One region of the Virgibacillus xinjiangensis genome, then DNA from elsewhere that is predicted to be linked to it. Evidence: riboswitches for the same ligand, from Rfam matches in the RefSeq annotation. Region 1 holds a riboswitch; each other region holds the start of a gene.
What was found. A riboswitch is a leader RNA that binds a small molecule or an ion and turns the genes downstream of it on or off. The one in region 1 is predicted to bind S-adenosylmethionine.
Positions count from the first base shown of each region.

Region 2: linked by a shared signal. The riboswitch ahead of ACFOGI_RS00660 (methionine biosynthesis PLP-dependent protein) and the one ahead of ACFOGI_RS11275 (MFS transporter) in region 1 are both predicted to bind S-adenosylmethionine.
Region 3: linked by a shared signal. The riboswitch ahead of ACFOGI_RS05375 (YfcC family protein) and the one ahead of ACFOGI_RS11275 (MFS transporter) in region 1 are both predicted to bind S-adenosylmethionine.
Region 4: linked by a shared signal. The riboswitch ahead of ACFOGI_RS12890 (5-methyltetrahydropteroyltriglutamate--homocysteine S-methyltransferase) and the one ahead of ACFOGI_RS11275 (MFS transporter) in region 1 are both predicted to bind S-adenosylmethionine.

Region 1 is NZ_JBHRSA010000043.1:45,820-49,030, forward strand. It holds gene ACFOGI_RS11270 (5-methyltetrahydropteroyltriglutamate--homocysteine S-methyltransferase) at 1-959, shown strand, start outside; SAM riboswitch class I at 986-1,093, shown strand; gene ACFOGI_RS11275 (MFS transporter) at 1,256-2,722, shown strand; gene ACFOGI_RS11280 (MarR family winged helix-turn-helix transcriptional regulator) at 3,049-3,211, shown strand, end outside.
Region 2 is NZ_JBHRSA010000003.1:111,682-114,892, reverse strand. It holds gene ACFOGI_RS00670 (3'-5' exonuclease) at 1-139, opposite strand, end outside; gene ACFOGI_RS00665 (sodium:calcium antiporter) at 204-1,319, shown strand; SAM riboswitch class I at 1,433-1,539, shown strand; gene ACFOGI_RS00660 (methionine biosynthesis PLP-dependent protein) at 1,702-2,802, shown strand; gene menC (o-succinylbenzoate synthase) at 2,858-3,211, opposite strand, start outside.
Region 3 is NZ_JBHRSA010000020.1:11,611-14,821, forward strand. It holds gene ACFOGI_RS05370 (DUF488 domain-containing protein) at 1-53, opposite strand, end outside; gene ACFOGI_RS05375 (YfcC family protein) at 309-1,718, opposite strand; SAM riboswitch class I at 1,931-2,042, opposite strand; gene ACFOGI_RS05380 (cupin domain-containing protein) at 2,355-2,696, shown strand; gene ACFOGI_RS05385 (PAS domain-containing protein) at 2,837-3,211, shown strand, end outside.
Region 4 is NZ_JBHRSA010000046.1:175,103-178,313, forward strand. It holds gene ACFOGI_RS12880 (D-glycero-alpha-D-manno-heptose-1,7-bisphosphate 7-phosphatase) at 1-285, shown strand, start outside; gene metA (homoserine O-acetyltransferase MetA) at 398-1,306, shown strand; SAM riboswitch class I at 1,380-1,483, shown strand; gene ACFOGI_RS12890 (5-methyltetrahydropteroyltriglutamate--homocysteine S-methyltransferase) at 1,565-2,674, shown strand; gene ACFOGI_RS12895 (CidA/LrgA family protein) at 2,925-3,211, shown strand, end outside.

The DNA of each region.
Region 1 (3,211 bases):
TTGTGAAGCTGGTAGAAAAGCAGAAAGAAGCAGGCCTGCAAGCAGTGACCGACGGGGAATTGAGGCGCAGCTGGTGGCACTTTGATTTTCTGGAAGGCTTCGATGGCGTGGAAGGTTACACGCCGGAGAAGGGATTGCAATTCACCGGTGTAGAGACAAGAAAGCGCGGTCTGAAAGTGACAGACAAGGTCCGGTTCAACGGCCATTATATGATCGAACACTTCAAGTTCCTGAAAAGCCTAGCTGGCGATGCAGTGGCTAAATTCGCCATTCCAAGTCCAAACATGCTGTATTTCAGGGGGGAATTTGAGGAAGGGACATACCAGAATGACGAAGAGCTGGTCGACGATCTGGCTGCCGCATATCAAGGCGTGATCCAGGCACTTTATGATGAGGGTTGCCGGTATCTGCAAATCGACGATACTTCCTGGGCCATCTTCTTTTCGGAAGAACGCCGTAAATCGATGATAGAGAATGGGAAGGATCCGGAAAAAATTGCTGCCTTATGCGCTCGGGCTGTCAATGAATCCATTGCCAACAGGCCGGATGATTTGCTGGTGACTATGCATATCTGCCGGGGTAATTACAAATCAACCTATATGACCAGCGGCAGCTATGAAGCATTATCAGACATCATCTTCGGTGGCTTGGATGTTGATGGACTGTTCCTGGAATTTGATGACGAACGCTCTGGAAGCTTTGAGCCGCTGCGCAAGATCAACCGCAATGATCTATACGTGGTATTGGGATTGATTACCTCGAAGTTCGGTGAATTAGAGGATCCAGAGGAAGTCAAAGCTCGGATAGACGAAGCAAGCAAGTATGTTCCTTTGGAGCAGCTTTGCCTGAGTCCACAATGCGGATTCGCTTCCACCGAGGACGGAAATAAACTGACCGAAGAACAGCAATGGCAGAAAGTACGCCATGTAGTGGACATTGCAGAAGATGTTTGGAAGTAATCTTGGAAGAGACCACAAGTGAACATCTCTTATAAAGAGTGGTGGAGGGACTGGCCCGATGAAACCCGGCAACCTTTCAATAATGTTGAAAAGGTGCTACATCCTGCAGAGCTTCCGGCTTTGCGAGATAAGAGAGGCAGAGTCTTTACGTAAAAGCCCCTCTCTCTAAGCAGAGGGGCTTTCGTATATCATCAGAATTTCATCTTTAACGACAGACAGTATAAGTTCAACTAAAACGATGCCGGCGCCTTTACAAGGGCTTGGCTATCACCAGTAACGAAAGGAATGTGTTGAAAATGGCAAAAGTGAAAGAAGGTTGGCAAAGGTATCACACGATTTGGGGGTTGCTGTTGTTGGGGTGGGTCATTTCCTATATCGACCGGACGGCAGCTGGCCCCATCATCACCTATATGATTGAAAATGAAGTATCATTTTTCGCTAATGTAGATAATCCACATGGGATTGGCGGATTGATCGGAAGCTTGTTTTTCGCAGGATTCATGCTGATGCAGTTCCCTGGCGGGTATTTTGGCGACAAATTCGGTTATCGCGCCGTCATTGTCTGCAGTATTTTTTGGGCCGGTGTTGCCACATTGCTCACTGGTTTGGTTGGCGGTTTGATTGCATTCATCGTGTTCCGTGTCCTGTTAGGGCTTGGAGAAGGTGTGTTTTACTCGAATGACCGCTCCTATATCGCCTATCACACACCGGCTAATAAAGTCGGAACCGGGATGGGGGTCGTACTGACCGGTGTGTCCATCGGCCTGACTGCAGGGCTGTTGGGAATTCCATACTTGTTGACAGTTGCGGAGCCATTCATGGGCATCGATGCATGGCGTTTTCCTTTCTATGTAACCGGAGCGCTGACCTTGGTCGTCGGATTGGTTTTATATTTCTTTTTGAAACCGAAGGCCAGTACTGTTCAGCCAACCGAAAAGTCCTCACCGGGCATCAAAGCGAACTTTGGAAAGACATTCGGTTATATGACGGGGTATTCGGCGGTGTTCCTGCTCCTCGTGATGGGGATCTACTTCGCTTCTGTCCAACTGAACCTGACAGAAGTATCCATCGCATTCATCCTGGTGGCACTATGTCCATTGCTGATTTTGTACTTGTACATGACCAAGAAATCCGAAATCAAGCCATTGTTGGCCAATAAGAATCTCTTTTTCCTGTACTTATTCTTCATTCCGGTGATGTGGCATCTATGGTTCTATGGTTTCTGGTCCGTATCGATTGTGCAGGATTTTGGAGGAGGCGCCTTGATGGCAGCGGCATTGGTAGCTTCCTTCAACGGGATTGCCGGGATTATCGGATTCCCGCTGGGGGGCAAAATTTCCGACTTAGTGGCGGATCGCCCGAATGGACGGCGTAATGTGCTTGTCGTTCTGACGGCTGTATTGACGGTGCTTATCTTTGTTTTTGCTGGCTATGTCATGATGGGCTATAGTCATCCAGTGGTCATGTCGGTCATTCTATTTGTATCCGGCCTATTCTTTTTCGCCTTGCAGCCTGTTGCCCATGCACTGGCATCCGACCTCACCCCGCCGGAGAACAAGGGGTCCATGTTCGGTATGCTTAACCTGATTGCAGAAATCGGTGCGGTGCTGGCGCCGGTGGTCTCCGGTGCGATTCGCGACCAATCCGGCAACTGGGGCTCTGCACTCTTGCTGGATGGCGCTTTGATGGCTGCCGGCCTGGTTCTTGTAATTGCCATATCCGGAAAAGCTGTCGCGAGCTCGGCCGTTGGCAAGAGTGCTTAGGTCGCAGGAAATAGACGTAGCTACTTTCCATGAAAGACAGGAGGATGGGTCATAACGAGGTGGTATGAAGCGAAAGAACGTAACAATGCAGTGAACCAGCGGAGGAAATATGCGCAGATTCCAACGGGAGGAAAGGCCTAGGTGAGACCCCGAAGTGCGATAGCATTCGGAGGCTCACCAGCCGCCCGTGGAAAGCGAAGTAAGTATATTTCCGAAGCGGGTGTATACCACTCCCTTTTGATTTAAATACATATCGGGTTGACAAAGGATAATGGGCTCCGATATAATTACTTCGAATTCGAGATAATTATAAAGGAATGGTATTCATGACTGATCACGATCAGCGTAACAATGACGAGGAGTTGTCCCTGAAGTTATTTGTGGTGTTGTCCCGTGCCTTGCAATCCATCAAAAAGCGGGTGGAAGAAGATATCAAATGTCTGGGCCTCAATCCAACAGAGTTTGCGGTTCTTGAACTGATTTATAATA
Region 2 (3,211 bases), on a different contig from region 1:
GGTTGAACGGCATCAAGGGATTGATCAAACGGTAGTATTCCTCCTCAATCTCGTACTCATTGGCTACGACTACGCCAACCGCGCAAGGGCTGAAGCGTTTTTCATTGGCAGTTTCAAAGTCGATCGAAACGATTTTCATTCAAATGGACCCTTTCTATGCTGGTATTCTTTACCTATGATAACATCTATCTCGCCACCCGGGCATGTATTCTGTCCAAATACCTTTCCATGGCCGGTTTCCAGAAAATTACTGTTCCAACCTTGTTATTCTTACAGGAAATGGGGAATGCAAACATAGAAAACACTTTACATTCGCGGTACGTCATGAAAGGAGCAGATCGCCTATTAATTCCGTCACATTACTCGTCATTTTCATCATCTCAGCAATTCTTTCTGTCTTTGCCGCTACTCAACTATCAAAGTATGCCAATATTATCAGCCATAAAGCCAAATTAGGCGGATTCCTGGCAGGAACTCTGCTGCTTTCCATTGCCACTTCCCTTCCGGAACTCACAGCAACCATATCAGCAAGTGTCATCGGCAATGCGGATATTGTGATCGGAAATGGAGTGGGCAGCATTCTGTTCAATATGTTTGTACTGTTCCTGCTCGACGTGCACTTCCGGAAAAAACGTCTTTTCCTGACTGTGTCGCATAACCACTTGTATACTGGCTATCTGGCCTTATTCCTCTGCGTACTCATTACGCTGGGTCTTGGTTTTGATTTTGATGTCTCCTTATTTGAGTTGGGTTTCACCAGTCTCGCGCTTGTTACGGTCTACTTGGTTGGAATGAAATTCTTGTCCGGCAGCCCACAAGAGGAGGATAAGCCTGACCCGGTAACCACCAGCGGTCTAGGCTCTGCCATCCGGCGTTTCCTCTTGTTCGCTGTCATCATTTTCATTACAGGCAGCAGCTTGTCGGTCACAGGGGATGCGATTTCCCGGGAAACAGCCATCAGCGCCACAGCTGTCGGCAGTCTGATGATTGCATTGGCGACTTCCCTTCCGGATGCAGCAAGTGTGTATACGGCCCTGCGTTTGTCGAATATGAACCTTGCCGTGGGTACACTGCTTGGCAGCAATGCCTTCAATATCACGATTCTTGCTGCCGGTGATTTCTTTTACCCTGGAGGAAACATGTGGCAGGCAGCAAGCGATGATCTCCTCTATCTATCCATCATCGGTTTCCTGCTCACCACCATCGTGATGGTGACCATTAAGCGCGACAGGACCAGGAATATGTGGACCTACCTGCTGCCTTCATCCCTGGCATTGGCCAGCTATGTAGCTGTGGTTGGCTATATTTTGACCAGTTGATGCGGCCGCTTGTCCAACCACTCTAATAGGCAGAATTTTCCGTCACGCTATGCATCTTGACTTTTCCGGTCGCCAGGTGTAATGTCAGTATTAAATCAATAGAATACTGAATTTTCTTATCCAGAGAGGTGGAGGGACTGGCCCTTCGAAGCCTCGGCAGCAGACTGACTACCGTGCAGTACTGTGCCAATTCCAGAAGCTTGTGTGCTGAAGATAAGAAGAGAATGAGCTTTAAGCCAAGCCCTCTTCTTGTGGATAAGAAGAGGGCTTTCATGTATTCCTAAAACACAAAAAAGGAATAGACGGTTTCCCCAGCAGTTGCAACCTGCTGCAGGATAGCCTATTCCTTGCCGTATGAAATGACAATCAAGGAGATGAAGAAATGACCGACAAGAGCATTGAAACGAAACTGGCCCAGTTGGGGAACAGAAGTGATGAAAAGACAGGAGCCATCAATCCACCGATCTATATGTCGACCGCCTATCAGCACGTGGGTCTCGGACAGTCCACCGGGTATGATTATACACGCACCAAAAACCCTACCCGAACCCTTCTGGAGGACGGAATCGCCGATTTGGAATCCGGTGACAGGGGGTTTGCCTGCAGTTCAGGCATGTCCGCCATCCAGCTCGTGCTATCCCTTTTCAAAAGCGGGGATGAGATCATTGCACCGGAAGATCTATATGGCGGTACATACCGCATCTTGGAGCAATATGAACAGGCATATGATATCCGGACCCGTTATACGGAGTTCATCAGCATAGAGGAAACAGAAAAGCTTATCACCGATCAGACAAAAGCGATTTTCCTGGAAACGCCGACCAATCCACTGATGCAGGAGATCGATATCGCTGAAGTTGCGGAACTGGCCAAAAGCCGCAACCTGCTCTTGATCGTGGACAATACCTTCCTCACCCCTTATCTGCAGCGGCCGATCGAATCAGGAGCCGACATCGTCATCCATAGTGCCACCAAATATATCGGCGGCCATAATGATGTCCTTGCCGGCCTCGTTGCAGCCAAAGGGGACGAGCTATGTGAGAAGCTGGCAGTTCTCCATAACACGTCCGGCGCGGTACTGTCCGCCTTCGATTCCTGGCTTGTCATGCGTGGTCTAAAGACACTATCCCTTAGAATGGACCGGCACCAGGAGAATGCCAGGCAGATTGCCGAATTCTTGGAGAATCATCCGGCGGTTACAGATGTCCTGTATCCAGGAAAAGGCGGCATGCTGTCCTTCCGCCTGGAAAACAGCGATTGGGTCGATCCGCTGCTTCAGAATTTGGAGCTCATCACCTTTGCTGAAAGTCTCGGCGGTGTAGAAAGCTTTATTACCTATCCGGCGACCCAGACACATGCAGAAATACCGAAAGAGGAAAGGGAAAGCCGCGGCATTTCCGACACATTGCTCCGCTTCTCCATCGGCATCGAGCGTGCAGAAGACCTGATGCAGGATTTGGACCAGGCATTGAAGCGACTCTAATCAAAAACAAGAAGCGACCTTCCTCCAAAGGGATGGTCGCTTCTTGTTTCTATTGCTAGAAATCGAACGTTTTTTCTTCCACGGTAAAGCTCCTGACGGCTTCTTCGTCCAATTGAAAACCGATACCTGGCTGTTCCGGCACTACGATCTCTCCATCAGTTGCCGTCACTTCCGGCTGAATGATATCCTTTTCCCAATATCTTGAAGACCCGGAAGTGTCACCTGGCAGCACGAACTGCGGAAGGGTGGTCAATGCGATATTATGAGCACGGCCGACACCCGCCTCCAGCATGCCGCCGCACCAGACCGCTATCCCCTGTTCTTGGCAATAGTCATGGATCCGCCTGGCTTCTGTGAGTCCGCCGACCCGGCTGATTTTCAGATTGACTACCTTGCAGCTGCCCAGCTC
Region 3 (3,211 bases), on a different contig from region 1:
TGCAGGAAATGTTGCTTGTCATGGCCGGAATGCCCGATCGTATAGATCCTCATAACCCTGGCCTCCTTGTTAGCAGCTTATGTAACAACCTATACCCTTTCTATTATTTTATCAAAATTCCTACCGGCAACAGAGTTTACGTTATAGAGACTTCAATGAACCACAGAGCCGTTAACAAACCAAACGGAAGTGGAGCATCTATCAGATATAAACAATCCTATACAAATAAAACCGTCTGGTGATGAACACCAAACGGTTACGTACAACGGACCAAGTTGGACCAACCATCCAACAAAGTAAACTTTATTTTAGAGGGAGCCACCCCAATTAATCAATACACTGATGACCAAGGCAATCCAAGCGATACAGAGTGCTATGATGGCAAACGGGACAATATAACGAAGCCATCTTCCATAAGGTACTCTGCATAAACCAAGCATTGCCATCAGCCCGCCCAATGTTGGGGAAAATAAATTGGTAAGGCCATCACCGACTTGGAATGCTAAAATGGTCGATTGCCGTGTAATATCCAACATATCACCGACCGGAATCATGATCGGCAGTGTCACCATTGCTTGTCCACTCCCACTAGGAATCAGAATATTAATGATCGACTGGGCTACCGTCATGAACAAGACCGCTAGTGTTGTTGGCAAATAATCCAGCACAGAGACAAGGCCATGAGCAACTGTATCACTGATATTACCCTGGTTCATCACTACTTGAGTCGCCATTGCCACCCCAATCAAGATAGCTGCCAATGCACTAGGTTCTAGCGCTTTGGAAAATACTTTGGCAATCTCACTGCCATTCAACCCAGCAATCAGTCCACAGACCATCCCGATCATCAGATAGATCGCAGCTACTTCATTGATATACCATCCTTGGGTGAAGATACCAGTGAGCATGATAATGATCCCAGAGATGAATACCAATAGCATGGCAATATCTTTTTTTCTCATGTGATATGTATCAAGCGGTTTGCTGAGTGACATGTCTTGAGTATCTATGTCATACCCCAGGCTTTTACCCGGGTTCTTTAAAATCTTTTTGAAATACCTTACGTTAAAATAAGCTAATACGGATAATATAGCAAACACCAAAATACTTCTGAAAAGCCATCCTGAGAAGAGTTGCATTTCCGCTATCTTGTGTCCTACACCAACTGTATAAGGATTGAATGGAGATAAACCAAATCCTACAAGCACACCCCCAATTCCAATACCGGCCCCGAGCATGGCATCTCCGCCAATTGCAACACTTACTAATACAGCGATTGGAATAAGGGCGATATTATTTTCAAGCCCTACAAATATCCCGAAAAATCCATAAACGAATGTCATGATGACAACGACAAGGAAACGCCTGTTCATACCAACTTTCCGTATGAAGGTCCCTACTGTGTTTTCCAGCATCCCCGTTCTTTCCAATAGTCCGAACATCATAGCAGCCGCGAATGTGACAAAGACGATATCGGACATTTCTTGGAAACCTTCTGGAATTGCCGTAAATAAATCGAGAATCCCAACCGGACTACTCTCTATGAAATCAAACGTCCCAGGAATAGTCCGAGTGGCACCATCCACATCTTCCCTTTCATAAGATCCTGCCGGAATAATATACGTCAAAATAGCTGCAGCAACTACAATATAAAACAATAGAGCAAGTGGATGTGGAATCCGATCCAGCAATTTTTTACTTTTATTTTCTTCCTGCATAGTTGTTCACCTCTTGTGTGTATTTTCTTTCGTTGAGTTAAACGACTGTGCCCTCGCATAACGGTACATATAATAACGTCCGTATTACCATAGCAATACTCGGCTTTTTCCAATACTGTCCCCTGGCTTCTATCCCCCTTGTATCTAATTAATAAATTTTGATAGACACAAAACAACCTCTTCCAATGGGAAAGAGGCTGTATGTCTATTTCGCCTTATCTCCCAGAATAAATCCGAATTATTCTGCAGGAATTGGCACCTTTCCTTCTAAAAGGAGGTAGCCGGACGTCATTGGGCCTGTCCCTCAGTCACTCTTGATAAGTAAAATTATTAAATTAGAAAATTTTTGTTAGTAATGAGCAATTTTATACTCGAGTGAGTTTTTTGTCAATAAGATAAAGAGATTTTTGGAGGAAGATGTCGGATCAAGTCGATAGATTGGTTACTAATCGGCTGACTCTGATGGAGCTGGAATAAAATTTTCAGTCTATCTTGCCTGTTTAGCTCAAAACCCTGCTATTTTGAGATCAATCATTCCAAAATTGACCTAGGTCAATTTTTTTATCCGTTTATTAGAATATACTTTGGTTAGAAAGTCAGATTTACTTATGATTCATCAAATGGGAGGAAGTTGACATGAAAATACAAAACCTTAACGAATATATGGAAATGAATAAGGAGAGGTTTACGAAACGGATTATTTTTAAAGAGGACAAAAGTACGGTGTTTGTGCTTAACTTTGAACCTGGTCAAACTTTGCCTGCACATAAGCATCCTGGCTCCAATGTATATTTACTTGTCCTACAGGGTGAAGGTACATTTACCATAGATAGGAAAGAAGTTCCTGTACAACAGGATGACGTTCTTGTATGTAATGGCGATGAAGAGCTGGCATTTGCCAGTACTGGGTCATCTGACGTAAGCCTATATGTCATGCTGAATAAGATCCCTGATGAGCAATATGCGAAAAACATGTAAACGCCAGTTCAGCTGTGATCAGAGGAACGGCTGCACCGGATTTCTTTTATAAGTCCATACCTGCTATATAGCATTATTAGCAGATGAGTCTATGCTTACTATTATTTATAAAATTCTATTCTTAAAGGAGAGATTTAGATATGCTTGAACAAAAATTGTCCGAACTAATCAGTCCTGAAGCTGTGATTAATTTTGAAACCGGGGCGATCAGAGCAAGCACGTTGGATTCCATCATTAATCTACTGCCATTTGAAATGGGCTTTTGTGATGCCGATGATATTTTCCGCTGGTATTCAAATAATCCAAACCGTGTGCATGGTCGCCGGAAGGAAGCGATTGGCCGCCACGTGCTTGAGCTTCACCCGAAAGTGGCTCACCACGTTGAAAAGTTGTTGAATGATTTCCATACAGGAAAACGCGATGAATGGGAATTTTGGTTCCCTAAGCGCAGTGGTGAATCTGGTCAGATTTACCAAAAATTCATGGCAGTACGTGATGAAAACGGAAGATACCTT
Region 4 (3,211 bases), on a different contig from region 1:
CGGAAAGAAAACGCATTAATTGATGATATTGCTTACTGTCCTCATAAGCCCTATGCCAATTGTGCGTGCCGTAAGCCGAAGCCTCAGATGATACTGGATTTAGCGGAGAAGCACCAGGTAAACCTGAAAGAAAGTTATATGGTAGGTGACCGTGAACCAGATATTCTTGCAGGAAGGGATGCAGGAGTAAGAACGATCCTGGTTGGTAATGGAGATTCTGGAGGAGTTGTTGCAGATTTTGTTTTTCCTGATTTACTAGCTGCTGCGAAGTGGATTGCCAGTTAAGGGGGGCTGTTAAACCAAGTCCGCTCCAATCTTAGCTGAAAGGTGTTGCGGGAATTTTGCATTATCTTTATAATAGTAAGCATTATCTGAGCAATCACAGGGGGAGATGCTGTTGCCAATAAATATACCGAAAGAACTGCCTGCTACGGAAGAGCTGAGACATGAAAAGATATTTGTCATGGATGAAGATCGTGCAAGGTCTCAAGATATCCGTCCACTGAATATACTGATCGTCAATCTCATGCCGGAAAAGGAACGTACGGAACTGCAGCTGCTTCGCCTATTGGGAAATACGCCGTTGCAAGTAAATATATCTTTTCTGCGGATGAAGACACATGAAGCGAAAACTACCAGCAAATCCCATTTGGATACGTTCTATGAAACATTCAGTGAAGTTAAAGACCGCCGCTTTGATGGAATGATCATCACTGGTGCTCCAATCGAACACCTTGCATTTGAAGAGGTGGACTATTGGGAAGAATTGACGGAAATCATGGAGTGGAGCAAGAACAATGTAACCTCTGTCTTGAATATCTGTTGGGGGGCACAGGCCTGCTTGTATTATCACTATGGTATCGGCAAATTCCCGTTGCCGAAGAAGCTCTCGGGGATTTATCAGCATCAGGTTGCTGACCAGACCATCAATTTGGTTCGAGGGTTTGAAGATGTATTCAATGCTCCACACTCTCGTTATACTGCGGTTTCTATGGAAGAGATTGAGGAAGATCCTCGTCTACTGCTTCTATCTTCATCGGAAGAGGCGGGTGCATTCATCATCTTATCCAAAGATGAAAAGCATATTATGGTGACTGGGCACTTGGAATATGATGCAGACACGCTGGCGGAAGAATACGCCCGTGATCTTGATAAAGGACTGGATATTGATGTCCCAGAAAATTACTTTCCAAATAATGATGTGAACCAAGATCCGTTGAATACTTGGAGATCCCATACACATCTGCTGTTTTCCAATTGGTTGAATTACTATGTCTATCAGCAGACTCCATACCAATGGAATTAGTGCTCCACTTTGCTTTTCAAGGGAAAAATGCTATTATAGTAGATATGAAATTACAGATAATTGAGTGAATTGTTTCTTATCCGGAGAGGCCGAGGGACTGGACCGATGAAGCCTCAGCAACCTGTCTTTCGACAAGGTGCTACGTCCAGCAAGCTGTATAAGCTTGAAAGATAAGAGGGATAAACTGTTTCTACAGGGTCTCTTCTTATGGAGAGGCCCTGTTTCATTACATACAACTCAGAAGGAGAGGAATACATAATGGCAGTAAAATTAGAGAAAAAAGCACCATTCAAAGGGGACCATGTGGGAAGCTTGTTGCGTCCGCAGAGGTTGAAACAGGCAAGATTGCAAAGAGCAAATGGAGAAATCACTGCAGAACAGCTGCGGAAAGTGGAAGACGAAGAAATCATCAAGCTGGTGGAAAAGCAAAAGGAAGCAGGATTGCAGTCCATCACCGATGGAGAGTTCCGCCGTTCTTGGTGGCATTTTGATTTCCTGGAAAATCTTGTGGGTGTGAAAGGCTATGATTCAGGGAAAGGAATCACCTTTGACGGAATCCAAACCAAATCCCGTTCCATCAAAGTAATCGACCGAGTGGATTTTGATGAAAGCCACCCATTCCTGGACCACTATAAATTTCTACATAACCAGGTAGGAGATCAACATGTACCAAAGATGACCATTCCGAGCCCGAATATGCTCCTGCTTCGAGGAGAGATAGATGAGGATGCCTATGGAGTAGAAGCCATTCTTCCAGACTTGACGAATGCATACAGGAAAGCTATCCAAGCATTTTATGAGGCTGGGTGCCGCTACCTGCAACTGGATGACACTTCTTGGGCTACTTTCTTATCGGAGAAAGGTCTTCAATCCCTTCGCGACAAGGGGTATGATCCAGAGAAGCTGCGGGATCTCTTCACACGCGCCATCAATGAATCACTCGAGGGGCGTCCGGATGATATGCTGATCACCATGCACATTTGCCGCGGAAACTACCGCTCCCATTATTTCAGTGAAGGTTCATATGCGGCTGTTTCCGAAATCATTTTCAGCCAGCTTCAGGTGGATGGGCTCTTCCTGGAATTTGATGATGAGCGTTCTGGTGGATTCGAGCCTCTGAAGCATGTGAAAAGAGATGACCTCCACGTGGTTCTCGGCCTGATTACTACCAAGGTCGGGGAGATGGAAGAGAAAGAAGAAGTCAAGTCGCGGATTTCCAGAGCTGCCGAGTACCTGCCATATGAACAGCTTGCTCTAAGTCCACAATGCGGCTTCGCCTCCACAGAAGAGGGGAATGATATTTCAGAAGAGGACCAGTGGGCCAAGATCCGCCATGTCCTGGAAGTCTCCGGAGAAGTTTGGAAATAAGAAGATAGGTTAGAAGATAGACCGCATAGGAGCCTGGTTGCCCTTTGCAGTCTTCTGGTACCTAGGATTTACACTAATACGAGTTCCCGCCAGTTGGTGGGCATGCCTCCAACTCAGCTGAGTGAAAAAGATTGGCCAACTAACAGGAAAAACCGGACAGCAATTGACTGCTGTCCGGTTTTGTTTTTTCTTGGTATCTATCATTTTTGCTATACTAGACTGTATGAAATGGAAATTGGAGTGAGCGCTCTTGCAAAAGTTCGTGAAAGTTATGCTGCATGTCTCGGTGCTATTCGGAATGTACTGGATAGGTACCCGTATTCAACAAGCATTTGATTTGTTTATACCTGGGAGCGTCATTGGCTTGGTACTGCTGTTTTCTTTGTTGATGGCCGGGATTGTCAAACCCCATTGGGTAGATGAGGGAGCACAGTTCGTGGTCAGGCATCTTGCATTGTTTTTCATCCCTGCTACAGTAGGTATCATGAATTATTTTGGTTTATTTGAGGGGGCTGGCTTTATGCTGGTACTCATTGC